Regions from separate parts of the Cobetia sp. cqz5-12 genome, predicted to be linked through region 2. Evidence: riboswitches for the same ligand, from Rfam matches in the RefSeq annotation. Region 2 holds a riboswitch; the other holds the start of a gene.
The links. Region 2 has a riboswitch for thiamine pyrophosphate ahead of tenA (thiaminase II). Riboswitches for the same ligand answer to the same signal wherever they lie in the genome.

Region 1: another riboswitch for thiamine pyrophosphate. It lies ahead of F8A90_RS06220 (ABC transporter ATP-binding protein); the one in region 2 lies ahead of tenA (thiaminase II).

What each region holds. Positions count from the first base shown of each region.
Region 1 is NZ_CP044522.1:1,437,510-1,453,385, reverse strand. Features, by position in the region: gene fhuF (siderophore-iron reductase FhuF) at 1-809, opposite strand, end outside; gene F8A90_RS06295 (thiol-disulfide oxidoreductase DCC family protein) at 929-1,324, opposite strand; gene rloA3 (retropepsin-like aspartic peptidase RloA3) at 1,391-1,987, opposite strand; gene F8A90_RS06285 (DUF4396 domain-containing protein) at 2,293-2,979, shown strand; gene F8A90_RS06280 (YebC/PmpR family DNA-binding transcriptional regulator) at 3,145-3,873, opposite strand; gene F8A90_RS06275 (TusE/DsrC/DsvC family sulfur relay protein) at 4,079-4,432, opposite strand; gene tusB (sulfurtransferase complex subunit TusB) at 4,489-4,779, opposite strand; gene tusC (sulfurtransferase complex subunit TusC) at 4,901-5,311, opposite strand; gene tusD (sulfurtransferase complex subunit TusD) at 5,367-5,756, opposite strand; gene F8A90_RS06255 (Bax inhibitor-1/YccA family protein) at 5,884-6,552, opposite strand; tRNA gene F8A90_RS06250 (tRNA-Ser) at 6,807-6,897, shown strand; tRNA gene F8A90_RS06245 (tRNA-Ser) at 7,131-7,221, shown strand; gene F8A90_RS06240 (DEAD/DEAH box helicase) at 7,442-8,653, shown strand; gene F8A90_RS06235 (GGDEF domain-containing protein) at 8,825-9,949, opposite strand; gene F8A90_RS06230 (potassium/proton antiporter) at 10,129-11,838, opposite strand; gene F8A90_RS06225 (hypothetical protein) at 11,976-12,941, opposite strand; TPP riboswitch at 13,106-13,219, shown strand; gene F8A90_RS06220 (ABC transporter ATP-binding protein) at 13,278-14,030, shown strand; gene F8A90_RS06215 (ABC transporter permease) at 14,027-14,794, shown strand; gene F8A90_RS06210 (ABC transporter substrate-binding protein) at 14,998-15,876, shown strand, end outside.
Region 2 is NZ_CP044522.1:3,161,978-3,177,853, forward strand. Features, by position in the region: gene F8A90_RS13245 (NGG1p interacting factor NIF3) at 1-48, shown strand, start outside; gene F8A90_RS13250 (NUDIX hydrolase) at 101-685, opposite strand; gene F8A90_RS13255 (CoA pyrophosphatase) at 828-1,457, shown strand; gene F8A90_RS13260 (2OG-Fe(II) oxygenase) at 1,703-2,368, shown strand; gene F8A90_RS13265 (MFS transporter) at 2,381-3,787, opposite strand; gene F8A90_RS13270 (class I SAM-dependent methyltransferase) at 4,046-4,780, opposite strand; gene F8A90_RS13275 (lysophospholipid acyltransferase family protein) at 5,112-6,146, shown strand; gene F8A90_RS13280 (PQQ-dependent sugar dehydrogenase) at 6,217-7,536, shown strand; gene F8A90_RS13285 (TIGR04283 family arsenosugar biosynthesis glycosyltransferase) at 8,051-8,761, shown strand; gene F8A90_RS13290 (TIGR04282 family arsenosugar biosynthesis glycosyltransferase) at 8,805-9,479, shown strand; TPP riboswitch at 9,611-9,737, shown strand; gene tenA (thiaminase II) at 9,884-10,543, shown strand; TPP riboswitch at 10,705-10,845, shown strand; gene thiC (phosphomethylpyrimidine synthase ThiC) at 10,972-12,981, shown strand; gene F8A90_RS13305 (peptidylprolyl isomerase) at 13,111-13,389, opposite strand; gene F8A90_RS13310 (phasin family protein) at 13,590-13,958, opposite strand; gene F8A90_RS13315 (nuclease-related domain-containing protein) at 14,410-15,705, opposite strand; gene F8A90_RS13320 (GNAT family N-acetyltransferase) at 15,828-15,876, opposite strand, start outside.

The sequences.
Region 1 (15,876 bases), 1.7 Mb from region 2:
CGTGCCGTGGCGCGCTCGATGCTCAGCGGGCAATTGCTGCAGTAGCCCAGGCACTCGATGCGATAACGCACGCAGCACACCTTGCGTGGCGTATGCCGTTCGCCATGGCGGTCCATCACGTCGCTGACCGGCTGATAGAGCGGGTTGCGTCGCCCGTCGGCCAGAATTCTGGTCGCCATCAGCTGACGTGCCGGCGCCGCCTGCGCGACCCAGCCCTGCTCTTCCAGCATGCCGACGATATAGACGAAGTAATGTGCCGCGTTGCTCCAGAAGACCTTGGGCCCCAGCGCAGTGTGCGGCACGAGGCGCTCGATGACGGCCTCAAGATGCGCCAGGTAGCCCTGGAAGCGCGCCTGAAGACGCGTCGCCTCATCGGCTGCCTCGATCTCCGCCGCAAGACTTGCCCCCTGCCCCGCCGCATCATCGAGTATCAGCTGCGTGACAACGCCATGCTCGCCAAGGCGCAGCGAAAGATGCCGCAGCTCCAGCGGCAGTTGATGATCCAGCAGCAGGTTGGCCGCCAGCGGCAGCGATACCATCGAGGACAGCAGATACTTGGACCACTGGGAGAGCAGCGCCTGCTCATCGGGGGCGCTGTGGTCAGAGGTGGCATCTACCGGGCCGGTCTCGTACTGCATGCCATGCGCGGCGATGCACGCTGCCAGCCACCCGGGACTGAGCACATCGCGCGCCGGCACGACACGCTGGAGCGACACCTCATCGCCTGCCTGCACCTGAGCGTAGGTAGTGATCAGGTCCCGATAGGCAACCATCGGACCGGCAAAGAGCGGGGAAAGCGCGTCGATCATCGGGAAGCTCGCAGACGTGAAGAAACAGACAGTGCCTCACATACTAACGAAAACTATTAGCATTTGCATATCAAAAAAGCATGATGAACCTGCAGAGCTTGCAACAGGCTCGTCTGCGCTCAGAGCCTGCCATCCCGACACAGCCGACGACGCACCCAGGCATCGTAGACTCGCGTCAACACCGGTTCGATTAGCGGCCGCGTGATCAGCCACCCCAGCCATGAAAGGCCGGGGATGCGCGCCAGCAGCAGGCGATACGCCGACATGCCCTCACGGATCTGCCCTTGCGCTGTCTCGACGTGCAACGACAGCAATGCCTGCTTGAGGCCGATGCCGCGAGCGGCGAGATGCTCGGCGTTATCCGTCGCATCCCACCACTCGACGTTGGCGTCTTCGCGCGACAGCCGCTCATAACGGGCCCGTTCACGACGACACACCGGGCAGCGCGCATCGTAGTAGATCCTGATGAGTGGCAAACCGTCACGCTGAGGTCGCTGGCTGGCGGTATCCGACATGCTGGCCTCCCTCTTGTGATGAGTGTGCGCGGTACGCACTCAATGAGCGTTCAGAGCACCATCAGATCAGGACGCCGCGCCGATGCGGTCGGAATATTCCTTGTCTTCATAGCGATGCAGCGGCGCGTCCTCGGTGCAATCCGGGCTGGTCTGGAAGGTCTTGCGCACATCGAGTACGCCCAGACTCTGGATGGTGCGGCGCCCCAGCAATACCGGGTAATTCATGCCGTCACGATCGCGCAGACTGAACTGCTCTTCGTAACGCTCGCCGCCCATGCACAGCGTCATCAGCACCACCGGGCGCGTATCGCGCCCGCCAGCACCGGACACCGTCAGGTCGCGATACAGGGGGCGCTCGAAGGTATTCTCGACCTTGTCACCATTGGCTTCATCCTCGACTTCCACATCGAAACGCACCCACTCCTCGTCATCACGCTCGAAGGTCTCGATATTCTCGGCATGCATCGAGGAGGTCAGCGCGCCGCTATCCAGCTTGGCCTTCACCATCACGCCCCACGGCTCGATGGTCGCCTTTTCCACCCAACCGAAGACCTTGTCGTCTGCCGCCTGGGCTACGGCTGGCACGGCAAGCGAGGCAATCAAGCCGACACCGGCAAATTGACGGGCGGCGCGCGCAAGGGATGTAGCAGCGTGTCTCGACATGGTGACTCCTGGGAAAAGTGGCGACATTGCAAGGCAATGCCCGACATCCTTCACCATGGAGGCTTGCGGCAAGGTTAACAAGGCGTGAGGACACACCCTCGCCTGTCCCCCTGTCCCGTCCCCTGCCCCCTGCCCCCTGTCCGGCGCAAGCAACAGACGGTTGCGAGAAGGCGATGACAAGCCACCCTTGATATGGCGCGCTCCCCCCACCAGCTATCAAGGAGGGTCGCGCCACCAGCGTACTGCTATCAGCGTATTGCTCTCGACGCACGGCCATCTGCGACATCCACTCGACGGAGGTCACCATGCAAGACCTGTTACGTGAGTCACTTTCCCACTGGAGCCTGCTGCTGTGCTGGCTGTTGCTGATGGTACCGGCGCTGATATGGGTCGTGCGTGACCTGACCACGAAGAATGCCCATCTGGCCCCGATGATGAAATGGGTGTGGGGGTTGACCACGCTCTACTCGGGTGTGGTGGGGCTGCTGGTCTATCGTTTCGCCGGACGCCGCCAGATCGCCGCCAACGGTGATGCCCGCAAGGGCCTGAGAAGCGTCGCGCACTGCTACTCGGGCTGCGGACTGGGGGAATTCGTCGGCGTCAGCCTGGCGGTGGGCCTGTTGGCCATGGGCAATATCTCTACCGCGATCATCACCTTCCTCTTCGCCTACCTGTTCGGCTTTTTGCTGACGGTCGGCCCGATGCTGCAGGGCGGCAGTGATGACAAGCCACAGGTGATTCGTGATGCTTTTAAGAGCGAGACGGCCTCCATCGCGGTGATGGAGGTGGTGGCGATTTCCGTGGACCTCTGGCTTGCGGGCGGTGCCGGCATGCACCAGCCGCTGTTCTGGAACTCGCTGATCATTTCCCTGAGCCTGGGGCTGCTCGCCGCCTGGCCAGTCAACATCTGGTTGGTGAAGCATGGTGTCAAGGGTGGCATGGCGGACCCACGCGAGACGGACCCGCAAGCGCAGCACCACGCGCACTGCTGAAGCGCGCTGCCAAGACGCGCAAACTATCGAGACGTGCAGAGCGTCGAGACATGAAAAAGCCCCGCCGGCATGCCGACGGGGCTTTTCTCTGACTGAGCTTTCACACTGACTTTCGCATCCCTGTCAGCGCGATGCCGTCAGTCGCATCACGTTCAAGATGCTGACTTAGACGAACTCGCCGTTGTGATAGACCTGCTGCACGTCTTCACAATCATCCAGCAGCTCGAGCATCTTGTTGAGCAGCTCGGCATCATCGCCGCCGACTTCGGTGTGAATCTGCGGAATGAAGCTGATCTCATCGACTTCGAAGTCGAGATCTTCACCGTAGATGTCGGTCAGTGCGCCCTTGGCCTTGAAGTGCTCGGTGGTCGGGGTCAGCACGGTGATGATGCCGTCGTCGAGCTCGATGTCACTCACATCGACATCGGCTTCCATCAGCGCTTCCAGGACCTTTTCCTCGTCCTCTTCCGCGCCCTTGAAGGCCAGGATGGCGCGGTGGTCGAACATGTGCGACACCGAACCCTGCGCGCCCAGCTTGCCCTTGCCCTTGTTGAAGCAGGTGCGGACCTCGCCGAAGGTGCGGTTGTTGTTGTCGGTCAGACAATCAACGATGACCATGACGTTGCCCGGACCAAAGCCTTCATAGCGCGCCAGAGCGAAGTCTTCACCGCCAGTGCCCTTGGCCTTGTCGATCGCCTTGTCGATGACGTGAGTCGGCACCTGGTCCTTCTTGGCCTTCTCGATGAGACGACGCAGGCTCAGGTTGCCGTTGGGGTCGAGGCCACCGCTCTTGGCCGAGACGTAAATCTCGCGCCCGTAACGTGAATACACGCGTGCCTTGTTGAGAGAGGTACGCGCCATTGATTCTTTACGGTTCTGGAATGCTCTTCCCATGCAAGTCGACTCTTGTCCGCCTGAATTCAAATGCCCTTGCGACCATGTCGCGGGACCTGAAGCAGCATCGGCCTCCTGGCCGACGCCGCAACGCTGTGACGAATAGTAACGCAGACAACGCCGTACGTCGCCATCCCTGCCGGGTCTTGCGCGTTGAGCGCAGCGCACCACGATGGGCAAGGCAACTCATGCATGCCGCTGGCCGTCACAGACAGTTGGTCGGCTTGGGCAGTCCGGCGATACGCGCGCCCACCTTGGGCGGGCTGTCCGGAAACAGCCGCATCAGATGCAGCGAGCGGCCCTTGTCGGGGCCAAACCGCTGGGTCATCGCCTTGCTCAGCGGGCGCATGGCCGGCGAGAGCGAGAAGCGCTGATAGAAGTCGCGCAACACCTCGATCACCTCCCAGTGCTCCGCCGTCAGCTCACGCCCCTCCTCGGCGGCCAGCATTTCCGCCAGCGCCGGGCTCCAGTCATCCAGTTCGACCAGATAGCCTTCTGCATCCAGTCCGATATCACGCCCATCAAGCGTCAGTGTGCGCACCGTTTCACTACTGGCCATACAGATCCTGATTCACTGTCTTGCATGAAAATTGAAAGGGAGAGACGCCTGGCGCCTCAGAACCAGCTGACGGTCTTGTCAGCGGCCTCGGTCAGGGCGACGAAACCGTCGACGTCGACCACGATGACGTTCTCGGCGCAGCGCCCCAGCAGGCCGCGGGACTCGAGATCTTCACGCAACGCGAACAGCCGCCCCTCAAGCCCGGCAAGGTGCTGCTCGGCGTTGTCGAGGGCGCCATTGACGCCATCCTCGATCAACAGCAGCTGATCTTCCGGGCCCATGGCATTGAGCACATCATCATGGATGCGGCTGGAGAATGGCGAACGGTTGAGTAGATGTAGATTCATGCAATTATCCAGGCAGGGGAAGCTGGGACTGCCACTGGCCATCAATGGAGAGATATCAATGACATGGCATCAGGAAACTGATGCGAGCATATCAGTCGCCAGCGTTGGCGGCAGTGACGTGTCAGAAGCTCAGCACGCGCGAGAACGCGGTCGTCAGCGCAACCACCTCGTCGTGCTCAAGCAGCGTGACCGGCAACAGCGTGACGTCCTTCGCTGTCAGGCCCCGTGCGCGCAGCGCCGCCGCATCGACATAGCAGCGCTCGACGTCATACATCTCAAGCGCCGCCAGCAGGTTGTCACTGCCCTTCTGCCCCAGCGGCCCGACCTGCTGTCCCTCCAGCAGCGCCATCACGCCATCGCCGGTGAACAGAAGCCCGACCTCGCGCCCGAAGGCCGCCGCGACCATCGCCGCCTCCAGGCCCTCGCGCAGCCAGCTGCTGCCATGCGGGCCATGACGCAACATGACCAGCAGATCACCGGCGGCTATTCCGGCGTCATCGCCGGCCAGGGGCGCCGTCATCACATCGCTCATGGTCTGCTCCTCACTCGATAAGTAGCGTCATCATCAGTGACGACAAGAAATGACGTCATGCAAAGGTGATCAGGTGGTCATTGTCCAGCGTCGCCTCGACCAGCTGGCCCAGCCCCGTCAGCTCGAACGGCGCCTCGAGGGTGTGCCCCTGCTTGCCATGCCGCGCCGCTTCGCGCTCATCGAGCATGCCGCGTCTCAGGCCCGCCGCGACACACACCTGCAGGCGGGTGGCGTGATTCTCGGCAAGCGACAGCCAGCGATCACGCAGATGCGGCTCGTCCTGGGGCGGCGCCATCATGTTGGCGGCGTTGTAGACGCCATCGTGATAGAAGAACACCGTGGTCAACTGATGGCCGCGCGCCAGCAGGGCATCGGCAAAGCGCAGCGCCGAATGACTGGCCTGCTGGCTGTAGGGGCCGCCGTAGACGGCCAGAGCATAACGCATGCGAACCTCGTGTGACTGCTCATGAATGGGCGCCATTCTAGCGCGAGTCACGCCACCTGACACCCGAACGCAAACGACCCCGCCGAGGCGGGGTCGTTTGCAGGTCTCATGCTCCTTCGCTTGACGATCAATCGTCGGAAGCGAAGCCCAGCAGTGCCAGCAGGCTGACGAACATGTTGTAGATGGAGACGTACAGGCTCACCGTCGCCAGCAGGTAGTTGGTCTGCCCGCCGTGGATGATCTGGCTGGTCTCGAACAGGATCGCCGCGGAGGCGAACAGCACGAAGCCGGCGGAGACAGCCAGTGCCAGGCCGCTGATGTTGAAGATCATCGCTGCCAGCATCGCCAGAATCAGCACGATGGCGCCGGCGAACAGGAAGTTGCTGAGGAACGAGAAGTCCTTGCGCGTCACCAGTGCCACCGCGGACAGGCCGGCGAAGGTGATGCCGGTCATGCCGAGCGCGGTCATCACCAGCTGGCCGCCGTTGGGCAGGCTCAGATAGGCATTCAGTACCGGGCCGAGCGTGAAGCCCATGAAGCCGGTGAAGGCGAAGGTCGCGAAGATGCCGGCGGTGGAGTTCGCGGTCTTGTGGACCAGGAACATCAGGCCGTAGGCACCGATCAGCAGCACGAAGATGTTCATGCGGCCGACGCCCATGCTCATCGCCACGCCAGCGGTCAGCGCGGAGAACAGCAGCGTCATTGCCAGCATCATGTAAGTGTTGCGCAGTACCTTGTGAGTACTGAGCGAGCGGCTCGCGGTATCCTGCGAGACCTGCCAGGAGCTGTTAGCCATGGTGTCTATCCTCAGGTTGCTACGATGGATTCATCGATTTGACCCCAGCATGCCCTCAGGGGTTTGCCTAATCAAGAGACAGAACGATGAAAAGCCCTATTGAGGCAACCATCCGGCGCGTGCAAGGCAACGACATCGTCAGTCTCCGCAGCCATTGTGGCATGTGCGACCTTTCAAGCATCTGAACGACAAGGAAATTTACGCCAAGTCCTTGACCCTGACTGAAAAATCCGTAGTATTTCATCCCGTGAGTCGGAGGGATGGCAGAGCGGTTGAATGCACCGGTCTTGAAAACCGGCGTAGGTTAATAGCCTACCCAGGGTTCGAATCCCTGTCCCTCCACCACCTTGATTCCGAAAGCCCCGTCTACCCCAGGTAGGCGGGGCTTTTTCGTGGGCATGATTCCTGATCTGAGTCATGACCTGATTAATGGTCTGGTACCAGCAGGCGGCTTCCGGCGGCCTCACCCCGGCGCAATCCTGCTGCAAGTGATTGTCCACGATGGCTTTTCCGAATATTTTTCTTCACCTACCTCTTGCTATTCTCATCAGGTTCGGTAGTATTTCGCTCCGTGAGTCGGAGGGATGGCAGAGCGGTTGAATGCACCGGTCTTGAAAACCGGCGTAGGTTAATAGCCTACCCAGGGTTCGAATCCCTGTCCCTCCACCACCTTGAATTCCGAAAGCCCCGTCTACTTCAGGTAGGCGGGGCTTTTTCATTGTTGCCGCGCAGCGCCCATCGCCGCCACTTCGCACCCTGCCTGAGCAGCGATGGCCAATGATGCGCCGGGCCGTCAGCGGACTTTCGGCTACAGTGAGCATCACTGCGCCAGACATTCCTTGCCGCAGAATGTGCGCCTGCCCCTCCCCCTTAGACAAGTCGAGACACCATGCCATTTTCTGCCCTTGGTTTGAGCGATTCCATCGTCAAGGCCGTCACCGAGCAAGGCTACCAGACCCCGACTCCCATCCAGGAGAAGGCGATCCCCGTCGTGCTGGCCGGTGACAACCTGATCGCCGCCGCCCAGACGGGTACCGGCAAGACGGCAAGCTTCGTGCTGCCCATCCTGCAGACCCTGCAACAGGCACCCAAGGTGCGCGCCAAGCGCGTACATGCCGTCATCCTGACGCCGACGCGGGAGCTGGCGATTCAGGTCGAAGACAACATCCAGCACTACGCCCGGTATCTGGAAGTCAGCTCCATGGCGATGTATGGCGGCGTGGAGATCGAACCCCAGCAACAGCGCCTGATCGAGGGCGTGGACATCCTGGTGGCGACGCCTGGCCGCCTGCTGGACATGCTGACCCGCCGCGCGATCCACCTCGACGAGACACGTACCCTCGTCATCGATGAAGCGGACCGCATGCTCGACATGGGCTTCATCGCCGACATCAACAAGATCGTCGAGAAGTTGCCCAGAGAGCGTCAGAACCTGCTGTTCTCGGCCACGCTCTCGGCTCAGGTGCGCGTGCTCGCCAAGACCGCGGTGATGGACGCCGTCGAGATCATGATCGCTCCGGAGAACGTCACCGCGCCGGATATCAGCCAGTATCTGATCACGGTCGACAAGGAGCTCAAGTCCGCCCTTCTGAGCCATCTGATTCACGAGAAGCAGTGGCAGCAGGCGTTGATCTTCATCGAGACTAAGCGTGGCGCCGCCAAGCTGGTCAGTCAGCTGGAGAAGCGTGACATCGCCGCCGAGTCCTTCCACAGCGGTCGCAGCCAGGCAATGCGCGAGCAGCTGCTGGCCGACTTCAAGGCCGGCACCATCAAGTATCTCGTGGCTACCGGCGTTGCCGCGCGGGGCATCGACATCGATGATCTGCAGCGCGTGGTCAACTATGACCTGCCGGACGCCGCCGAGGATTATGTCCACCGCATCGGGCGTACCGGCCGTGCCGGGGCCAGCGGTGAAGCCATATCGCTGGTCTCGCGTGATGACTTCCGCAACCTGTGCGCCATCGAGCAACACCTGGGCTATTTCGTGACGCGCGAAGTCGTGGAAGGCTTTGCGCCCAAGCTCGCGGTACCGGCCTCGAACAGCGACTACGCCCCCAAGTCCGCAAACAAGAGCCGTCGTCGCCAGCCCAACCGCCGCTGACACCCCTCAGGGCAAGCCTGATGACGCCCTGACACGAGCACGCCCCCGGAGACATGAACGTCATTCTCCGGGGGCGTGCCGGGTTGTATACCAAGCTTTGTGCTCAAAGCACTGTGCTCAAAGTACCGTGCGCAAAGTACTGTGCACAAAGCCCCATGCGCAGAGTAGCGCTCAATTGATGGCGGCGATGCCCGGCCCGCCCACGGGCCCCAGCCGGGTGTCACTGACGAAGCCATTGCCGCCATCCTGCTTGGCGCGGAACAGATTGACGTCAGCCTTGGCGATCAGGCCTTCCAAGTCCTTGTCGCCGGACTGACGCTGGGCGACACCGATCGACAGATTGACATCCAGACTGTTGAGGCCGTCATTGATGACGAACGGCAACGCCGAGGCGCCCTTGCACAGACGCTCTGCCACTTGATCGACGCGCTCGCCATGCAGCCCCGGGCACAACAGCACGAATTCCTCGCCGCCATAGCGCCCGACCAGGTCCTCCCCGCGCAGGATGCTGCGCATGCGCCGCACCAGCTCCTTGAGCACCTGATCGCCGGCCTGGCGACCCCAGGTCTCGTTGATCAGCGCCAGATGGTCGACATCCACCATCATCACGCTCAGCGCTCCATTGTTGATCAACATGCCACGTCCGCTGTCGACCAGCTCCGCGCGACTCAGGGCGCCGGTCAGCGCATCGAAGCGCCCTCCCGTCTCGAAACGCTGCTGCAGGCGCTCCACCGACCAGCCCATCTGCACCAGCACCAGCGTGAAGAAGAGGGTCAAGACGCCCAGATTGATGATGCGAAATGCCAGCATCCAGCCGGCGGGCAGCGGATTGATCGGCCCTTCCAGCATCAGGATGATATAGGCCAGTAGCGGCATGCTCAGGCAGGCGGCACACAGTAGAACGCGCCGCATGAACGACGTGCGGATCGAGTAGATGCACAGCAAGGCGCCGAAGTAGAAGTAGTCGAACCCGGCTTCCGAGCCGAAATAGCGCAACGAAAAGCTGATCTGCGCGCAGGTGCCCAGCGCCATCAGCGTGGCCGCCAGGGCTTCACGGCGAGCACGATGCAGTTGCAGGCAGACCAGATCGACGATCAGCATCGCCAGATTCAGGGCCAGAATGCCCATCTCGCCCAGCCACAACAGCAGGATGGCGTAGAGCAGATGGCAGCTGACCGCCAGCACATAGACCACGTTGAAGGTGGCATGAAAGGTCTTCTCATCCGCCGTAAGCCCTGGCGGGAATTTCTCGAATCGCCGCAGAAAGCCCGCGAGATGAGGATGTGGGCTGGCCATGTAGTCACCTCCTTGTCGCTGGCCACAACCGGTGGCCAGACGCTGTCACGGACAGATCGGCCTGACATCAACAGAGTACGATATTGATGAGTCCAAACACGACGCCCCCATTACACGCAGTGCAATGGGGGCGTCATAGTGTGTGAAGCTCAGGCCCAGACACGGATTGAGATCAAGGCTCAGTGCAGTCGCAGGCCGACCTTGGTGATGCGATTGCCTTCCACCTCGTTCACCACCCAGTGGATGCCATGCCAGTCGACATCGTCGCCGACCACCGGCACCCCGCCGACTCGACGGGTGATGAACTCGGCGATGGTCAGGTGCTGCTCGCCCTGGGAGAGCGTCAAGCCGTAGACATCGGCGATGTCCTGCATGTTGGCATCGCCTTCCAGCGTGAAGGTCCCGAAGAAGGCGCGTTGCTCGTGCTGCAGACTCTCGCCATTGAACATGCGGTTGAGGCTCGGCACATCACAGGAGCGCCCCACCACGCACAGCACATCCTGCTGATGCAGACAGGTGCTGCCCTTGGGATGGATCAGCACCTTGTTGCGGAACAGCGCCCCGACCTTGGCCCCCGACGGGAAGCGCAACATGCGCAGCGCCACGCCTTCCAGCGCCGTGTTGTCGACGCGATAGACCAGCATCTCGTAATCATTGACCGGCATGATACCGAGCAGGTTGCGGCGGCTGGGCTGTGCGCCCGGCGGCACCACCACCCTCAGCTTGCGCGCCATCGGTGCCAGCGACGAGCCCTGCACCAGCAGCGAGATGATGACCACGAAGAAGGCGACATTGAAGTAGAGACCGGCATTCTCGACCCCGGTGATCACCGGGAAGATCGCCAGCACGATCGGCACCGCTCCTCGCAGCCCGACCCAGCTGATGAACCACAGCTCGCGCCAGCGGAAGCGGAAGAACGGCTTGAGACACAGGATGACCGCCAGCGGGCGCACCACCAGAATCAGCGCCACGCTGAGGATGGCGGCCGGCAGCGCGAACTGCAGCATGGTCGAGGGCGAGACCAGCAGGCCCAGCATCAGGAACAGCACGATCTGCGAGAGGTGCGCCAGGCCATCATGCACCGGCAGGATGTGCTCCAGGTGGCGGCCGGGGTGATTGCCGATCATCAGGCCGCACAGATAGATGGCGAGGAAACCGCTGCCGCCCATCTCGTTGGTGGTGGCGAACAGGCTCAAGCCCAGCGCCAGCGCCAGCAGCGAGTAGAGGCCGGGCGCAAGATCCAGGTAGCGCATCAGGCGGGCGATCAACCAGCCGCCGGCGATCCCCATGGCGGCACCGACACCGAACTGCAGCAGGAAGCTCATGATGCCCGACGCGACGCCGGAGAGCTGACCTGTCAGGATCTCGGCCAGCGTGATGGTCAGGAAGATCGCCATCGGATCGTTGGTGCCGGACTCGATTTCCAGCGTCGCACCGACACGCTCATTGAGGTGAACGCCCTGGCCGCCCAGTAGCGAGAAGACCGCCGCGGCGTCGGTGGAGCCGACGATGGCCCCGACCAGCAGGCCTTCGATCAGGGTGAGGTCAAACAGCCACATGGCCAGAAGCCCCACCAGGCCGCTGGTCATGAAGACCCCGACGGTGGCCAGTACCAGCGCCGGTTTCAGGCCGGCACGAAACGTGGACAGCCGTGTGCGCAGGCCGCCATCGAGCAGGATGAGCGCCAGCGCCAGATTGCCGATCATGTAAGCGGATGAGGCGTCGTCGAACTGGATGCCCAGCACGCCATCTTCACCCGCCAGCATGCCAAGGCCGAGGAACAGCAGTAGCAGCGGCATGCCAAGACGCGCCGAGACACGGCTGGCCAACACGCTCAAGGCGATCAGCGTGCCTGCCAGCAAGAAATAATAATTCAGGTTCTCTACCACGAGTGCTCCCCCGCCAAGCCCTACATCAGATCTCGAGTGACGTCCATGACGACTCACCCACAGTATTCCATGTCAGCGATGGGGCTGCAGAGAAATTTCACACCTTTCATGTACTTGCAGTGTGCAGCACGCCGATTTCACGCCAGGCTGCGCGGCGAGACCCAGGCAGGGGCTGCCGCAAGCTCAGCATAGGACCGCGGACCGAAGGCCTCCATCGCCCACAACAGCGCACGACACAGCTCACGCTGGCCATCGAGATCGATCATGCGTCCATGACGCGAATAGCCCTTCATGAAGGCCTGACGCTGCTCCGGCGTTTCCAGCAGCAACTCCACCAGCGCCCAGTCGAACTCGATCGGCGCCCACACCAGCGCCTCCCAATCGCTCCACACCCAGCCGGTGGCGGCGCACAGATATTGATCGGCGCGCATGTCCGGCAGACACCACACCGCGCGGGTCGGCGCCGGGAAGGTGCGCTTGAGCAGCGTGCCGAGTTCCGCGCGACGCGGGTGATGGGCGAGAAAGCGCGTGACGCGAGTATTCCAGTGCAATAGCGGCATCGGCTGCGCCAGCGGCTGACCGAAACCCGACACCGTGTCCTGATGCAGGCGACCGAGCTGATCGCCCAGCAGCTCACAGAAGGTGATACTGAGATCACTCGGCTGACCGCTGGACCACGGCAGATGCCAGATGGGCGCGCCATCGAGACGCCCCAGAAAGGTCAGGGGCAGCGGCGGAATCGGCAGGCGCGCGGGCAAGGCGCCCGCCAGTCGCGTCAGGCCATCCGGGGTCGCCCAGCGATCGGCGCCGAAGACCCCGCGCATGGCGCGCCAGAAGGGATCATGGTCTGGCCCGGTGCGCGCCAGCTTGATGAGGCCGGGCGTGCCGCCACGCTGGCGCCATAGCCAGTTGGCGCTATCCGGCCAGGCAAGAGCCAGTGGTTCGAGCGGTTGGCCCAGATAGGTCGAGAGCCGTCGGGTCAGTGACTCCTCGGGCCAGCCCCTGGGTACGGGACGCGGCTCGCCCACGGCCTCAGTCGTACTCGGCCGCTGCGGGGGAACGGGATAACTGGAACAGGTCGAGAGATCCGGTGTGTCGGGCATGATGATCTCCTTGGGCTACACGTCTTGTTACAGTAATGCTCAGCATACCCAAGGCGTGGCACATCGGCATAGTCCGTTTCGCACGCCGCCACTGCCCTGCCCACCTGAGCCGGCCCCTGACCCGCGTCGGACAAGACACCGGCAAGAGACTGACGTTACACTGTCGGTCTGGATGGGGGTGCCCGAGGATGGGCTGAGAGCCGCAGCGATACGTCGCGCGACAACCCCTGGAACCTGATCCGGTTGATACCGGCGGAGGGAATCCCCGACGCGTGCCCTGCACGGCGCGTCACCTGCTTCCTCCTGCCGGCACGCCGCCCGACCACGGAATTGCCTGTGTCGCTGGGACTCACCCTCAACAACGCACGAATCGATTACGCCGGCCACACGCTGTTCCGCGATATTTCCGCGCGTCTGGAGGCCGGTAGCTGGACGGCACTGTTGGGGCGCTCCGGCTGCGGCAAGAGTTCGCTGCTGCGCCTGCTGGCCGGCCTGGAGATGTCAGACCTCCACCAGCTCGATCTCGCCACCGATGACGGTCAGCCGCTGACCGACCGCGTGGCCTGGATGGCCCAGCAGGACCTGCTGCTGCCGTGGCGGCGCGTCATCGACAACCTGTGGCTGGGCGATGACCTGCGCCGGCGGCCACGCAATCGCGAACTTGCCCATGAACTTCTGGCCGCGGTCGGGCTTGAGGGCCGTGAGCAGGCCTGGCCGGACGCTCTCTCCGGCGGCCAGCGCCAGCGCGTCGCCCTCGCCCGCACGCTCTACCAGCAGGCGCCGGTCGTGATGATGGATGAGCCGTTCTCGGCGGTGGATGCCATCACCCGTCTGGAGCTGCATGATCTGGCCAGCCGCCTGCTCAAGGGCCGCACCGTCCTGATGGTGACCCATGACCCGCTGGAGGCATTGCGCCTCGCCGATCAACTGCTGGTGCTGCGCCCGTCGAGCCTCCCGGGCCACGGCGCCGAGCTGGAACGCCTGCCGGGGCTTGGCGCCGCACGCCCGGTGCCGCTGGATGACCCGGCCCTGCCACCGGCGCAGGCGCAACTGATCGCCCGCCTGCGTGATAGTGAGGAGGCCGCATGAAACGTCTGCACGCCATGCGTCACCTCGTCATCAGCGCGCTGCTCCTGCTGGGGCTTTGGCAGCTGATCATTGCCGTTACCGCCGTACCGCCCTACATTCTGCCCACGCCGCAGGCCGTGCTCGAGGTGCTGATCGAGAAGGCGCCGCTGCTGGCCCATCACGCTGGCGTCACCATCAGCGAGATACTGGCCGGGCTGGTGCTGGGCATTCTGCTCGGCCTTGCCACCGCGCTGGCGCTGGCCTTCATTCCCCGCCTGCGCCGCACGCTGCTGCCGATGCTGCTGATCAGCCAGGTGATACCGCTGTTCGCGATCGCGCCGCTGCTGGTGCTGTGGCTCGGCTATGACATGCTGTCCAAGGTGGTGATGGCGACGCTGATCATCTATTTCCCGGTCGCCTCCACCGGCTACGACGGCCTGCGCCAGACCCGACAGGGCTGGCTGGATCTTGCCCATACCCTGGGTGCCAGCCCATGGCGCCGACTGATCCACATCCAGCTGCCAGCCGCACTGCCGGCACTGGCCTCCGGCATTCGCATGGCCGCGACCGCCGCCCCCATCGGCGCCGTCATCGGGGAATGGGCCGGCGCCAGTCAGGGGCTGGGCTATCTGATGCTCAACGCCAACGCACGCATGGAGATCGACCTGATGTTCGCCGCCCTGCTGGTGCTGGTCGCCTTCTCCCTGCTGCTCTATTTCTCGCTGGATGCGCTGCTGCGTGCCCTGATGCCCTGGCACCGCGACCGACTGACACGTCTGAGCTGACACGCCGGGGCTGACACTCCTGGGTCAAGACGACTGGCCTTCGGATAGACACTGCATGACCGCATGACCGCATGACCGCAAGATCGCGTTACCGAAATACGCAACGACGCTCGACGCTCGGCGCTCGAACAAATTGCATGAGCCTGACGACTGCCGCTCACGAACGGCAGCACCACTACCCCGTGATCACAAGGAACTTCGCCATGTCTCTTTCGTCATCGGCGCCACGGCGCAAAGCGCAGCCGACACGCTCACCGCGTACCTCGCTGCTGTCCACCGCCTTCGCCACCCTGCTGACCACGCTGTGCCTGAGCAGCCTGCCAGTCACCGCCATATCGGCCCACGCCGCCGAGGCAGACCCCGCCACCAGCCCCCAGTCAGCGCCGGAAATCGTCGCTCAGCAGGCTGAAGTCGGAGTGAACGGCGACTCAGCCGCGTCTGCACCGGTGGCAAGCCAGGAAGCCGTGGAAGCGACCGCCGGCGCCGCCGAACAGGCCAAGAACGATGCTGAACCGGTCGCGGATGCCCCGCCAGCCGCCGGCGAGGAACAGAGCGCTGAAGCTGACTCGCAGGACGTCGCCGAGGACAACACCAAGGACACTGCCACCGCCGAGCAGCCGCTGACGCAGTTCAAGGTCATGCTCGACTGGTACACCAACCCCGGCCATGCCCCGCTGGTGCTGGCGCAGGAGCTGGGCCTGTTCAAGAAGCACGGCCTTGATGTCGAGCTGATCGCCCCTGCCGACCCGAGCGTGCCACCCAAGCTGGCTGCCGCCGAGCGCGTCGACATCGCCATCAGCTATCAGCCACAGCTGCACCTTCAGATCGACCAGGGCCTGCCGCTGGTACGTATCGGTACCCTGGTCGCCACCCCGCTGAATGTGGTGGTCGTGCGCGCCGACAGCGACATCCAGTCGATCGCCGATCTCAAGGGCAAGCGGGTCGGCTACTCGGTCGGCGGCGTCGAGGAAGTGCTGCTCTCCACCATGCTGCAGTACAGCGGTCTGACGCTGGATGACATCACGCTGACCAACGTCAACTTCTCGCTGACGCCGTCACTGCTGACGCGCAAGGTCGATGCC
Region 2 (15,876 bases):
CCCTATGAAGAAGTCGCCTTCGATTGCTGGCGACTGGAAACGTTCTGACCCCGCGCGCCCCGAAGAGCGAGGCACGCGAGGTCAGCACTGGCCGTACGATCTAGCTCGCGGGCAGGAAGGTGGTATTGAAGAAGTGCTCGCGGGTCTCCAGGTCGATCTGCTCGAGATGCAGCGGGAAATGCTCGTCACCCTCGCCGTGGCGGCGGTCCTCGAAGTAGCGACGCAGCGTCACTTCCATGGTCGGGAAGGCCAGCGACTGCCAGGGGACCTCCTCCTCGGCGAACAGCGCCACCTCGAGGCTCTCGACGCCCGCCGAGTAGTCGCTGATCAGCTCGGCCCGAAACAGCATGTAGACCTGATTGATGTGCGGCAGGTCGATCAACGTATAGAGCCCCTTGAGCTTGACCTCGGCCCCGGCTTCTTCGCGTGTCTCGCGGGCAGCGGCGTCGCTGGTGGTCTCGGCGTTCTCCATGAAGCCGGCCGGCAGGGTCCAATACCCCAGGCGCGGCTCGATGGCACGCCGACAGAGCAGCACCTTGCCGTCCCGCACCGGCAGGGTGCCCGCGATGATGCGCGGATTCTGATAATGGATGGTGCCGCAGCTATCACACAGGTAGCGCAGACGATCATCGCCCTGCGGCACTGCCAGACGCACCTTTTCACCACAGTGACTGCAATAATTCATTCGCTCTCCCATGAAATCTCAAGGCGCCCTTCAGTGACATCCCGTCCCCGCTTCCTCGCTGCGCGGTGGGCCCAGCGGCATGGCAGTCGCCTTGACCGCCAGGACCCTCGCGCCACATCATGAATGCCTACGAGGAAACGACATGCTAGAAGCCCTGCGCCAACGCCTGCAAGCACATCAACCCCTGGCGACTGACCACAAGCTGCCACGCGCCGCCGTGCTGATCGCGCTGATCGATCGTCCCGAACCGACGCTGCTGCTGACGCGTCGTGCCAGCCATCTCAGTCAGCACCCCGGCCAGGTAGCCTTCCCCGGCGGCAAGGCCGAGCCTGATGATATCAGCCTGCTGGCCACCGCGCTGCGCGAAGCCGAAGAGGAAGTGGCCCTCGCCCCTGGCGAGGTCGAGGTCTTCGGTCAATTGAGCGAGGTGATCTCTTTGCATGGCATGGCGGTGACCCCCTTCGTGGGACGTATCGCCGCGGACCTGCCACTCAAGGCCGACCCGGGTGAGATTGCGCGTATCTTCGAGATGCCCTTGAGCATGTTGCTGAGAGATGAGCGCGCGCATACCGATGTCATCACCGTCGGCGACGAGACCTGGTACGTGCCCAGCTATCGCGTGGCTGACCAGGTGCTGTGGGGGCTGTCCTCGATGATGCTGGTCGAACTGATGGCCATCGGCTTCGGCCATGCCGTGAGCCTCAAGGCAGCGCCACCGCCTGGTGCTCCGCTGCGCCATCTGCCGCCGCGCCCCGTGCCACCTCGACCCTGAACCTCAAGACCCTGAATTTCTGAATTTCTGAATTTCCAGGTTCCTGACTTCCTGAATTTCTGAATTTCCAAGCTGCTGAGTTCCTGAGTTCCTGAACCAGACAGGGTGCGTTCCCGCCGAGCGGCTCGTCATCGCCCTGATGGCATCGCAGCGCTGTCATTGCCTCGACGATATTGCACCGACAATGGCACTCGACTATAACTCCTCGCCCACGATGCCATGCCACTTCCCGTTCGGAGCGCCTGATGCCCGCTGCACCTGCACCCGCCCCACTGCTGGACCCTGTCGCACTGAACCTGCTGATCGATGAACTGGTCGAGCATGGCTACAGCGTGCGCCCCGACTTCCTGCCGCGGCAGGTCATCGGTCAGCTCAATGATGAACTGACGGTGTTGGAGACGCGTCAGCAATTGACGGCGGCAGGTATCGGACGCGGACGCGAGCATGATCTGCGCCCGGACATCCGCGGCGACGCGATTCGCTGGCTAGACCGCAACTCACGCGCCCAGCGCGCCTACCTGGAAGCGATGAACGTGCTCAAGGATGAGCTCAACCGTGCCCTCTATCTGGGGCTGTTCGAATATGAGGCCCACTTCGCCCACTATCCGGTCGGCAGCTTCTACAAGAAGCATCTCGACAGTTTTCGCGGCCGCGGCAATCGCCTGATCTCCAGCGTGCTCTATCTCAATGAGGACTGGCCGCGCGATGGCGGCGGCGAGATCGTGCTCTACGACCCCGAGGATGACAGCCGCGAGATGGCGCGTGTCACCCCCGAGGCCGGCACCTTCGTGTGCTTTCTCTCCGAGCAGATCCCCCATGAGGTACTGCCGACGCATCAGGCGCGCGCCAGCGTCACCGGCTGGTTCCGCCGCAACACCTCACAGGGCAATCTGGTCGACCCGGCACGCTGATCTGAAAGGTGACTATTTCGGGAGCGTCCGCTCTTCCTGCAAGGCATGCTCTTCCTTGACCTCGATCTCCTCGAGACTATCCAGCGAGGCGTCGGTAATCAGCTCCGGCATGTCAGTGGCCAGCTCACGCGTGACCTCGACCAGCGGGTCATCGGCTTCGGCGTCACGCAGGTGCTCCTCGGCGGCCTCGACCAGTTCAGGCCCGACCGCAAGCTCGGTGCCCAGCGGTGTCTGCGGAGCATGAGTCTCGAAGGGTGCCAACGGTTGCGGTGCCGGGCGCATCACGCGGCGCCAGACGAAGAAGAGCAGCATGCCGCCGCCCATCACCGCCAGACTCAGTGCCATGCCGGGCATCGCGCCCATCTCGGCCATCGGCAGCGATACCGCAGGCGGTGACAGGGTCGACCCCACCGCATTGATCAACAGCAGGCCCTGGCTCATGCGCACCAGGGCACCGGCAGGCGCACGGTCGGCGGCGTGGCTGACCGCCACCGGATAGAGCGTGAAGGCGGCACCACCGAGCAGGAACAGCACCACCAGCTGGGCGATGCCTTCGCGCGCCGGCCCCATCAGCAAGGCAGCGAAGCCGACGATGGCGATCGACAGGATGATCAGCACCTGCTGGCGGTCGTGGCTGTCTGACCAGCGGCCGATGGGGTACTGCAGCAGCATCCCACCGAGAATCACCAGCGCCATGCGCTGACCGATCTCCGCGGTGCTCAGGGCGCCGCCATCGCCCAGCGCCAGAGGCAGCAGGCTGTAGATGACCGCCACCACCAGCCCCGAGGCCAGACAGCCGAACACGCCTGTCGGCGTGATGCGAATCAGGCGCCACGGGCTCAAGGGCTCGGACTGTTCGATCAGCGGCGAGACACGCGGCAACAGCACCAACGGCAATACCGAGGCCGCCGCCAGCATCGCCACCAGCATGAAGGCCGCCTCGAGGCTCAGCATGGCGGTCACGCCCAGCAGCAACTGACCGAGCACCCCCGCGCCGTAGAGCACGATCATGTAGAGCGCCAGCAGTCGCCCCCGCACGGCAGGGTCGGCGGCGCTCAGCAGCCAGCTCTCGATGACCAGATACACCCCGACCAGCGACCAGCCGATCATCATGCGCAGCAGGAACCACACCACCGGATGATCGCCCAGCCCCATGGCCAGTGCCGCGACCGCCACCAGCGAGGCGAAGCCGGCATAGGCGCGGATATGGCCGATGCGCAGCAGCAGGCGGTCGTTGACCAGCGCGCCGAGCCCGAGGCCTAGATAATAGGCCGAGCTGATCAGGCCGATCGCCTCGCTCGAGACGCCGGCGGCAGACAGCCGCAACGGGACCAGCGAGGTCAACATGGCGTTACCGATCCCCAGCAAGGCAAGGCCGAGCAGGGGCGCAAGGGACATCAACAGCAGATGACGGGGCATGACCAGATCCTCGGCCGGCCGCCAGTCAGCGATCAGCCAATGCCGCAAGGTGCGGATATCGTCGGGAGGGGAAGTTTGCCCTGCGAGAATACGTCAAGGCGCGGGCAATATAGTGACAGTCAGCGCCAAATCCAAGCCTTTTTGCGTCATTTGGCGACAATGTCGTCTTGGGTGTCGCTGCGCGCTGTCTTGCGCGCTTTCCTGCGCTCTATCCATGCCCTGTCCCGCACCTTATCCATGCCCTGTCCCGCGCCCTTGTCAGGTGGGTTGGGGCACGCGGAAGATGACGCTGTCGTTGGCGACCTGCTCAAGCTCGAGTCCATGCGTGCGTGCCAGCCAGGCAAAGGTGGCCGGGCTGAACAGGCACACATGCGTCGGATCACGCAGGTAGTGCCAGCGCCTGAGCGCCTCCGGATCATCCGAGGCGGGCTGCGTCATCACCCCCAGCAGGCCGCCGGGCTTGAGGCAGCGCAACCACTGGCGGAAGACCTCCCCCGGCGCGTAGAGATGCTCGATCACCTCGGTACTGACGATGAAGTCATGCTGGCGGGTGAGCGCTGCCGGGTTCGGGTGATAATAGAGGTCGTGCAGCGCCATCGGATGACCCGCCTCCTCGAACATCTGCGCCAGGGCAGGCCCAGGACCACAGCCGAAATCGAGTCCGCTGGCACCGGCCGCGAGCCGCTCACACATCGGCGTGAAGAGTTTGGCCAGAAAGCTTCGATAACGCGGGTCTGCCGGGTCATTCTCGTGCTGGTCGTAGATATCCTGCTCTGCCCTGGCATCCAGGCGCTGGGACGGCGCCAGATACAGCAGATGACACTCCGGGCAGCGCAGATAATCGCGCTCGTCGGCGGGAGGTCGCTGACCGGTCTTGGGGCACGGCCTGCGCCGCTGTACCAGGTGCAGTACATGCTGGCTCTGGGACGCCTCACACAGCGGGCAGACAGTATCTGCAGGCGGATGGGGAACGAGGGAATCAGGGGCTGACATCAGGGCTCCGCGGCAAGGGACGCTGGCGATGGGGGCGACGTCACCATACGGCTGGCGGCGACATCTCGGCACCACGCGCGATACCGTAGCGGCACTGGCAATTCCGCTGCAGGTGAACGTATCGAACGCGACGACTGTCTGAGTGCTGAATGATACCCCGCGCCAGTGTCCTGCGCCTGCCACGATGGAGTCTGCAGGCAACGCCCCCCTCTGGCACAATGAGCATCATTCGAGTACGGCACCGCGACACCTGACGATGTCACGGCGCCTGCCTTCGCGTCAGACCAGGCGCGATCTTTCACGCCAGACCACCGGAACTTCACGTGTGACGATGGACAAGACTCTCAAGCGGTTCGAACAGGCCATGGAACAGCGCCTGACTCCTCTCAAGGCCAACTCCGTGGCCTGTCTGTGGCAACGACTGTCCGGGCTCAGCACCCGCCAGCTCTGGTGGCTGGCGCGCCCGTTGGCGCGTGTGGTGCAGCTGTGCAATCCCCGCGAGCGCCGGGTTACGCGTCAGAATCTTGGCCAGGCCTTCCCGCAGCTCGACAAGCAGGCGCGCGCGCGTCTGGCGAGCGACAGCCTCGCGCATTCCACCGCCACCATGCTGGAACTGGGCAAGGTATGGCTGGGCGATGAAGACGCCGTACGCGACTCGATTCTCGAGGTCCACGGTCGCAATCTGCTCGACGAGGCGCGTGCCGAGGGACGCGGCGTCATCGTGCTGGCACCGCACTTCGGCAACTGGGAAGTGCTCAATTTCTGGCTCTCCAGCCACTTTCCGTTCACTGCCATGTACGAGCCGCCCAAGTTCGAGCGACTCGACCCGATCATCCGCAATGGCCGTGAACGCATGGGCGCGAGTCTGGTGCCCACCAATTCGCGTGGCGTGGCTGCCTTGCTCAAGTCACTCAAGCGCGCCGAAGCGATCGGCATACTGCCGGATCAGGAGCCGGGCCGTGGCAGCGGCGTCTTCGCCGACTTCTATGGCCGCCCCGCCTATACCGCCACCCTGCTGCCCAAGCTGGTGGCGAGAACCGATGCGCGCGTCGTCACCGGTGTCGCCCAACGCCTGGAAGATGGCCATGGCTTCGCCATCCACTTCCTCGCCGCGGATGAGGGGGTCTATTGCGAAGAGGAAGTCGCCTCGGCACGCGGGGTGAATGCCTCGGTGGAAGCGGCGATCGCATTGGCGCCGGCCCAGTATCAGTGGGAATACAAGCGCTGGCGCAAGAGCCCGCAGGAAATGGAGCAACAACCTGGCTGGCAGGAGTCCCGCTTCTATGCGCGCACCTACTCCTTCTTCTCGCTCAAGGGCTGGCGCCGCTACTTCAAGCATCGCCGCAAGGCCAGCAAGCGCGGCTGAGGGCAGCACTGGCGCAACAGGCCATCAGCTCCCAGACTGAATGCGCATGGCTCAACGACAGGAGGCAAGGATGCCGATCGAGACTCACGCCGCTCACCTCACAAGCGCATCGCCCCGGCGCCCCGCACTGCCTCGAGCGGTACCGGCACGCCTGATGACACGCCTGGTCACAAGCGTCGCGGTGGCCTGTCTCGCATTGTCTCTGCCGGCCCAGGCGGAGACAGAGACAGGTACTTCTTCCTCACTGTCGCTGGTGAGCGCTCAGCAAGTGCCCAGCGATGCCCCAGCGCTCAAGCTGCCTGAGGGTGCCACGCTCGAGCGGCTGGCCTCGCTCGACAGTCCACGCATGCTGCATCTCACTGATGCTGGCGAGCTGCTGATCGGCTCGCGGGCCGAGCGTGTCTATCGCGCTCAGCTGACGCCGGACGGCAGCCTCTCTGCCGTGAAGACGCTGGTCGAACTGTCGGGCTACCCTCACTCGCTGGTGGTGCGCGGTGACAGGCTCTATGTCGCGACCACTGCAGCCTTGCTGGTCGCCGACTATTCACCCGGCGAGTCTCTCACCCGCGATGACTTTCGTGAGCTGATCGCCCTGCCCGGCGGCGGTGGCCATAACTCGCGCACCTTGAGTCTCGGGCCTGATGGTGGCCTCTATCTGGCGTTGGGTATCCAGGGCAACTGCTCGAATCAATACCTTGCAGGCAGCGAGCAGGGCTACTCCTTCAGTGAACGCCGCGGTGGCGTGCTGCGTCTTGAGGAGTCCGGCGATGCGCCGCACTGGCGGCCCTGGGCCAGTGGACTGCGCAACCCGGTAGGCCTCGCCTGGCAGGCGGGCATGGCAGGTGAGCCGCGCCTGCTGGCCACCAACAACGGCCCCGACCACTGGGGCTATGAGCAACCCCGCGAGCTGGTGGTCGCAGCCCGCGAAGGCAGCTTCCATGGCATGCCCTGGTATCAGTGGGTCGATGGCAACTGGCAGGCGGATGATTGCATCGCGAGCGATTCACCGCGTGAACGTGACGAGATCGCGCCGCCACTGGCCGAGATCCCCGCTCGCAGTGCGCCGATGGGAATCGCGGTGGTACCGCCAGGGCACCCATTGGCTGCTGACATGGATATCGTGGTGGCAGTCCACGGCAGCTGGGGTACGGCGCCCTCCGGCAACGCCGCGGGTGACCCGGCCAGCCGCCGTGAGCCTCGCCTGCTGGGCCTCAAGCTGGCGACGCCAGACACTGAAGCACGCCTGGTGCCGATACTGACCGGTCTGCAGGACAGCAGCAGCGGCCAACGCTGGATTCGCCCGCTCGATGTCCTGTTCGGCCCTGATGGCAGTCTGTACTTCACCTCGGATAGCGGCGCGGCAGGTCTCTATCGCCTCACCTTCGATTGATGGCCTGACCTTGATCAGAACGGGCCTTTGAGAAGCGAAGCCCTGGCCCTTATCCAGGCGCTCTCTCAAAGCCATCACTCCAAGCTCTCTCCAAGCGCTCTCTCAAAGTGCCCTCTCCAAGCTCTCTTCCCAGGAGCTGCTTGGCAGAGGGCCTTTGGCTGCAGTAGGTACCTGCTGCAGACTCAGAAGACCTGCCTTGCATACCCCGCCTGCGAATTACAGAAATGTAGTCCTGTGTCCCCACATGCGCCCAATGGCCATCTAGGCATCGTGTGTCCATGGAGCGACACTGAGGCCACGCCAAGCGTTTAATGAACGATGACGCGTTGAGAGAGCGTCGTTCGCTCGTGCATCCAGCCTACAGACTCATGCGTATGATCCAACGAATACGCCATCGTCGGAGCCTGCCGCCATGAACCAGCAGCCACCCCCAGCATCACGGACGCCCGCCAGCCGGGACTCCCTGTCGAGCACATGCACGCACCTGACGCGCGCTCCCTGGCTGAGCATCGTGATGCCGGTGCATGACGAGGCAGCCGGCATCGTGCAAACCCTCATTGCCCTGAGTCGCCTGCGCGCGGGCGGCGACTGTGAAGTGATCGTGGTGGATGGTGGCTCGACGGATGGCACCCCCTCACTGGCCCGACCGCTGTGTGATGTCGTGCTGAGCAGTGAGCCGGGCCGGGCACGCCAGATGAATGCCGGAGCCGCGCGTGCACGCGGAGAATGGCTGCTGTTTCTGCATGCCGATACCGACTTGCCCGACAATGCGCTGGCATTGCTCAAGGAGGCCGTCACGACGCATCGCCGCAGCGACTGGGGCCGCTTCGATGTCAGCATCAAGGGCGAGTCGCCGTGGTTACCGATGATCGCCGCCATGATGAATCTGCGTTCGCGGCTGACCAGCATCAGCACGGGCGACCAGACCCAGTTCGTGCAGCGCTCGACCTTCGAGGCCATCGGCGGCTTTGCCGACATGCCATTGATGGAAGATATCTGGCTGAGTGCCCAGCTCAAGCATCTGACCCCGCCTATGAACCTGACGGCGCGTGTCACGACAAGCGGTCGACGCTGGGAGACCCACGGCGTCTGGCGCACCATCGTCAAGATGTGGGGGCTGCGGCTGGCGGCCTGGTGTGGCGTCTCCCCTGCACGTCTGGCACGCCTCTACGGCTATCGCGCCGCAGCGCAGGCCTGTGAGCAGCGCGGCATGCCCCATGCGTGATACGGCGTTGCCTACCTTGCCCACCGCTGATAACGCGTCAGAGGTGCGCCCGACTCTCATCATCTTCGGTCGCCTGCCCATCGCCGGCCACTGCAAGACACGCCTGATTCCCGCACTCGGCCCCGAGGGTGCAGCTCGACTCTATGAGCGGATGCTGAGCCATATCGTTGACCAGGCCTGCGCCGCGCGCCTCGGCAAGGTCGTGGTGATGCTGACGCCCTCTGCCGAGCCGTCAAGTCATACCCCTGAACAGGCGGCTCTGCGAGCAGCACTTGAATCCCGGCTGCGAAGCGTTGTCGATGCCTCTGCCGACCTCACCTTCGAGGCACAGCCGCAGGGAGATCTCGGTGAGCGAATGTCCCGGGCCATGGCCCGGCATCTGCCCGAGGGGCCGGTGTTATTGATGGGCTCCGATCTGCCGGCGCTGGACAGCCAGCGTCTGCGTGAAGCAGCCCACAGACTACGCACCCACGACACGGTCCTGCAGCCCACCGACGATGGCGGCTATGGCTTGATCGGCCTCAAGGCGCCCTGCCCGCAGGCCTTCCAGCTGCCCCGCTGGAGTCATGCCCATGTCTGCCGGGACACTCTAGCGCTACTGGCACGGGCCGGGAAAACGGCCACTTGCCTGCCGATCAGCTGGGATGTCGATGAACCGCGTGACCTGGAGCGTCTTTCGTGCCACCTGCCGGCGCTCATGGCCGACCTTGCCGCTTGAGGCTCTTAGCAAGCCCGCTTAAGGCTCTTCACACGCCCGGCATGCCTCCCAAAGTCGTATGCATTTTTGCTCACACTGCCCTTCTTCTGCGCCGCAGGGCTGTTACACTCGCTGCACAGTGACTCACATGTCACAGCTTGACGGGGTGCCGGTAAGACCGGCTGAGATGTCATGCGCAGGCAATGTCCTTGCGTGAATGACGATCCCGCCGAACCTGATCCGGCTAGTACCGGCGTAGGGATCAAGCGCGAAGCGATGCCACTCGATATCGTCACCACTCTCTCACGGTGACTGTCGGCACCTCCCCCGCTTTTCCCCTGCTCCTGTTCCGGTACTGGCCACGCTTGCGCCAGAGACCTGTCGCCCCATCACGGGTCGTCAGCACGCTCACCGAGGGATGCGTCATGCCTAGTTTCAACGACCTGACCAGTGCCTGCGCCGAGGAATGGCGTGACTATCTCGAGCACGACTTCGTTCGCCAGCTGGGCGAAGGTCGTCTGCCGGAGGGGTCCTTCCGCCATTACCTGCAGCAGGACTACCTGTTCCTGATCCACTTCGCGCGCGCCTGGGCGCTGGCCGCCTACAAGAGCCGCACCCTCGCGGAGCTGCGTCAGGCCACGGCCAGTCTCGACACCATCCTCAATACCGAGCTCGATCTGCATATCGGCTACTGCAGCGAGTGGGGCATCAGCGAGGATGACCTGAGCGAGCTGCCGGAATCGCGCGCCACCCTGGCCTATACCCGTTACGTGCTCGATTGCGGCCAGCGCGGTGACCTGCTCGATCTGCATGTGGCGCTCGCGCCCTGCCTGATCGGCTACGGCGAGATCGCCGAGTGGCTGCTCGATCAGGACACCACCGAGATCGAGAACAACCCGTACGCGGACTGGATCGCGATGTACTCAAGCGATGACTTCAAGGAAGCCGTCGAAGCTGAACGTGAATGGCTGGATGCGCGTCTCTCGGAGGTCTCGGAGCGCCGACTGGGTGAACTGGTCGATGTCTTCCGGGACGCCACGCGACTCGAGATCGACTTCTGGCAGATGGGCCTCGATCGCGACTGAATCATGACAGACTGACGTCCCGGCGCTCGCCATGAGCCGCTCGGGATGACGCCATCCCCCCCTGGATGGCACGACTGACAGGCCAACAGAGCCTGGATGCGAGAACGCTTTCCGAGGCAAGCCTGACGCTTCGGACAACACACTTTCGCATTGAAATCTGCACACGCTTGACGGGGTGCCGGTGGAACCGGCTGAGATCCTGCATGCATGCTTCGCCGCCCTGACGCGCGAGCTTGCCAGCAAGGGGTCCCGTGGAACCTGAACCGGTTAGGACCGGCGTAGGAATCAAGCTGATGGCCAGCCGCTGCGCGCGGCCGCCTCGCTCCCGGGCCACCTGTTGGCAAGGAGTCGGTGACGACCATCCTCTCCCTGCGCACGGTCTTCCCATGATGACGTCAGCCGTGACGTCGCCCTTTGAGGAGACCTGCATGAGCACTGCCCCGACGACACAAGACCCGCAAGCCACCAACGCCGCCGAGTCACCGCTCGCCTCGCAGCCTGATGCTGCCCCCAAGGCACGCGCGCGTGCCGGTCGCAAGGATGGCAGCCGCCACCTCGCCAGCGAAGCACAGGTCGACGCCGCCGCCATCGCGCCGCTGAGCGGCTCGCGCAAGATCTATATCGAAGGCTCCCGCCCGGACATCCGCGTGCCCATGCGCGAGATCGGCTGTTCGCCGACCCAGACCTCCAGCGGTCTGGAAGAGAACCCGCCGATCGTCGTCTACGATACCTCCGGCCCCTACACCGATCCGGCGGTCGAGATCGACATCCGCCGGGGTCTGGCGCCACTGCGCGAGAAGTGGATCGAGGAACGCGGTGATACCGAACAGCTCAATCAGCTGAGCAGTGAATATGGCCGCGTGCGCCAGGCCGACCTGCGCCTGTCATCACTGCGTTTCGAGCTGGACCACCGCCCGCGTCGTGCCCTGCCGGGCAAGAATGTCACCCAGCTGCACTATGCGCGCCAGGGCATCATCACGCCGGAGATGGAATACATCGCGATTCGCGAGAATCAGCGTCGTATCGCGCTGCGTGAGGAATATCAGGGCAGCGAATCCGTCGAGAGCATTCTGGGCCACCAGCACCCGGGCCACAGCTTCGGCGCCAACCTCCCCGACGAGATCACCGCCGAATTCGTGCGTGAGGAAGTCGCACGCGGCCGCGCCATCATTCCCGCCAACATCAATCACCCGGAAAGCGAGCCGATGATCATCGGCCGCAACTTCCTGGTGAAGGTCAACGGCAACCTGGGCAACTCGGCGGTCACCTCCTCCATCGAGGAAGAGGTCGACAAGATGACCTGGGCGATCCGCTGGGGTTCCGACACCGTGATGGACCTCTCGACCGGCGCCAACATCCACGAGACCCGTGAATGGATTCTGCGCAATTCTCCCGTCCCCATCGGCACGGTGCCGATCTATCAAGCACTGGAGAAGGTCGATGGCGTGGCCGAGAACCTCGATTGGGAGATCTTCCGCGACACGCTGATCGAGCAGGCCGAACAGGGCGTCGATTACTTCACCATCCACGCCGGCGTCCTGCTGCGCTATGTGCCGCTGACTGCCAGTCGCGTGACCGGCATCGTCTCGCGCGGCGGCTCCATCATGGCCAAGTGGTGTCTGGCGCATCACGAAGAAAGCTTCCTCTATCGCCACTTCGAGGACATCTGCGAGATCTGCAAGGCCTACGACATCAGCCTGTCACTGGGCGATGGCCTGCGCCCGGGCTCGGTAGCCGATGCCAATGACGCCGCCCAGTTCGGTGAGCTCGAGACGCTCGGCGAGCTGACCAAGATCGCCTGGCAGCACGATGTCCAGGTCATGATCGAGGGCCCGGGTCACGTGCCGATGCACCTGATCAAGGAGAACATGGACAAGCAGCTCAGCGAGTGTGACGAGGCGCCCTTCTACACCCTCGGTCCGCTGACCACCGACATCGCCCCGGGTTACGATCACATCACCTCCGGCATCGGCGCCGCGATGATCGGCTGGTTCGGTTGCGCCATGCTATGCTACGTGACCCCCAAGGAGCACCTGGGCCTGCCCAACAAGGACGACGTCAAGACCGGCATCATCACCTACAAGATCGCCGCACATGCCGCCGATCTGGCCAAGGGCCACCCGGGCGCGCAACGCCGTGACAATGCGCTCTCAAAGGCGCGCTTCGAGTTCCGCTGGGAAGACCAGTTCAATCTGGGTCTGGACCCGGACACCGCGCGCAGCTTCCACGACGAGACGCTGCCCAAGGACTCGGCCAAGGTCGCCCACTTCTGCTCCATGTGCGGGCCGAAGTTCTGCTCGATGAAGATCACCCAGGAAGTGCGTGATTATGCCAACGAACATGGCTTGACCGGCGATGCCGACAGCGTGATGGCCGGCATGCAGGAGCAGGCCGACAAGTTCAAGCGTGAAGGCAGCCAGCTCTATCAGGAGGTGTAGGCAAGCGCCTGACGCACAGGAAAGCTGACTTTCCGAGCGACACAAAAAACGCCCCGACCAGTGATGGTCGGGGCGTTTTCGTCACATCCTGTCAAACGCTCATGACATCTCATGAGCGTGACAGAAGGCTCACGTGCGGCTGGTGACTTCCAGCAGGTGATAACCGAACTGGGTCTTCACCGGGCCCTGCACGGTGTTGATCGGGGCGCTGAACACGACTTCGTCGAATTCCTTGACCATCATGCCCGGGCCGAAGGCGCCCAGGTCGCCGCCACTGCGGCCGGACGGGCAGGAGGAGTGCTCGCGAGCGGCATCAGCGAAATCGCGGCCGTTCTCGATTTCGGTCTTGAGAGCTACACACTGTTCTTCGCTGGAAACGAGAATATGACGCGCTGTGGCCTGTGCCATGTCTATCACCTGTCACTGATCGAATAAATGCTGCCGGCAATCACCGGCGGCGTGGCAGGTCATTGTGGCCCAAGGCAGCGCTCGCCGCTAGCGTCGCGCGCCTCCCCACCTCCCCAGCGATACTCCAGACACGCAAACGCCCACCCGGAAGACCGAGTGGGCATTGAGGACGCTCGCCTGAGAACGTCAGCAGCAGTCGCTTACTTGGCGACTTTCTGCATGGCCTCGGAGGCGGACTTGGCGTTGCTTTCTGCCAGTTCCTGACCTTTCTTGGCGTATTCCTGGTTCAGCTCGACCACTTTCTGGGTGTCGTTCTGCAGCTTCTCGCCCAGAGTCTTCACGGTTTCCTGCTGCTCCTTGACGAAGTTCTTCAGACCTTCGCTGTCCTTGATCTCGAGCATGGAACGCGCCTGGGTCAGGGAAGCATCAGCATAGGACTTGGTCAGTTCCATCTGGGCGCCGATCAGCTTCTCGCTGTAATCGATGCTCAGGGCGCTGAAAGCACGCAGCGGAGACAGGAACATATCGTCGAACTGCTGAGCGGACTTCTCGAAGTTGGCATTGAACATGTAGGCACCCTCCAGGGTATTGGCATCACGCTGAAATGAACCGGAGCCTTGCTCCGTTCGGTTATCAGGACTGAACCGGGCTGGTGCACCGTAGTGACCGAGCCATCATTATCAAGCCGTCACTATCAAGCCGTCGCGGTCAGATAGTGCTATCGACCAGGTTCCATCCTCGCTGCAACGCAGCATAAGACAGTCTTTGTTGCACTGCAACATCAAAAACATCGCAACGAATGGCCTGTACGCTCGGATTGATGCAGTCACTTGATTGCACTGGAGAAAAACAATCAGAAGTCGAAAAGAAAATTGACGCCCTGGGGCCCCGTCATGCCACACACCACGCCCTGGAACGCCAGACTGGGCCAAAGTGCTGGACCATAGGACTCAGACACAGGGCTGGGACAGAGGCCCGAAGCTGAAAGGCTGAACTTGAGGATAGCGCCGTGCTGCTGCCTCACTGGCATGAGGCGGCGCGGCAGCGTTTGCAGAGCAGGCGCCCGCCCAGCGCACGTGCCTGATCTGGCTGGCGACAGAAGTCGACACTCTGGGAGGAAAGCCATCGCCGACAGCCTTGGCAGCGCGGCAGGCTTTCCTCATCCTGCGACTGGGCGGAAGACGCACCCTGCTGATCGTTGGGCGCAGCCCCCGGCTGCTCGCCTGCCGCCTGCGGGCTAGCGGGATCTTCCTGGCTGCCCTGATCCAGAGCCTGGTGCCCGGGCTGCCAATGCGCGGCCTGCAGCCCTCGGCCCCCAAAACCGCACTGCCGTTTCAGGGCAGCCGTAGATGTCACGCCACGCTGGACCGCCAGCGTCGTGTCATCCGATGTCCCCTCCATGTCATCAGACTCTGCCGCCATGGCAGCGCTTTCGCCTGAGATCTGCGGCAGTGCTTCAGGTGATAGCGGCGGTTGCCATAGATAGGCCAGCGGAGACACCTGAGTGGCAGCGTCACCCTCCGACGCGCGCGTGTCAGCGGCCAGGCCCAGCTTTGCCACCCAATCCGTGTTGGGAGCCACATGCTGGGTCGCGATGGCGCGTCCCAGCTGGCGCAGGCGGCGCTGATCGAGGCGGTGGGTAAAACTGCGCAGCCGTGTCACGTAAGCGGTCTTGCCGCTCACCTGCAGGCACTGACGCTTGAGGCGCGCGAAGGACAACAGCGCACGGCTGTCGACGATATCTTCCGGCGGGCGACTGACTTGAGCCGCATCGGCCACCACGATGCGATAGCGCAATTGCGGCTGCAGCGTCATCCCCAGGCGCACAGGCAACAACGCGGAGGCCTCCAGCCATTGCACGATGGCGCGGCTACGCTCAGGGATCGTCTGCAAGGGGCACGGCGTCACGGCATGCGCCATGACCCCATCTTCGTCTGAGGGGGGCTCGCTCCCCTGCGCGACTCGGCCGCTATAGGCCAACAGCTCACCAAAGGGGGTGATCGAGAGCGTCAGATCAAAACAGGAGGCATCCAGCACCCAGACCTGCATGAGGCTGTTGATCAGCAGGTGATCGATCTCGATCACGCCCTCTGCCTGCGCCAGGCGCACATCATGCAGCACGACCCAATCATCCCGTGTCCCCAACAAGGCATCCAGCTGGCTTGCCAGCGCACGGCGACGCGCCTGACGGGCACGTATCGCACGCAGGGCCTCCAGCACCTTGTGGCGCTCGGGCGCGGCAAGCGCAGCATCCTGCGCCAGCACCTCAAGCACCAGCAGGTCATATTCCCGTGAATCACAGTCCTTGATCAGCATGGGCGCCTCTGGATTAGAGCATTCATATATAACTCAGTGTAGCGCTCTATTCGCAATCTTTCTTGCCTATGACTCCGCGGAAAAATCCGCCAGCGGATAGCAGTGACGGAAGCTGAGGGCCATCACTCCTGCGTTGTCTGAGGCGCGGCCTCCCGGTAAGGCAGCATTGCC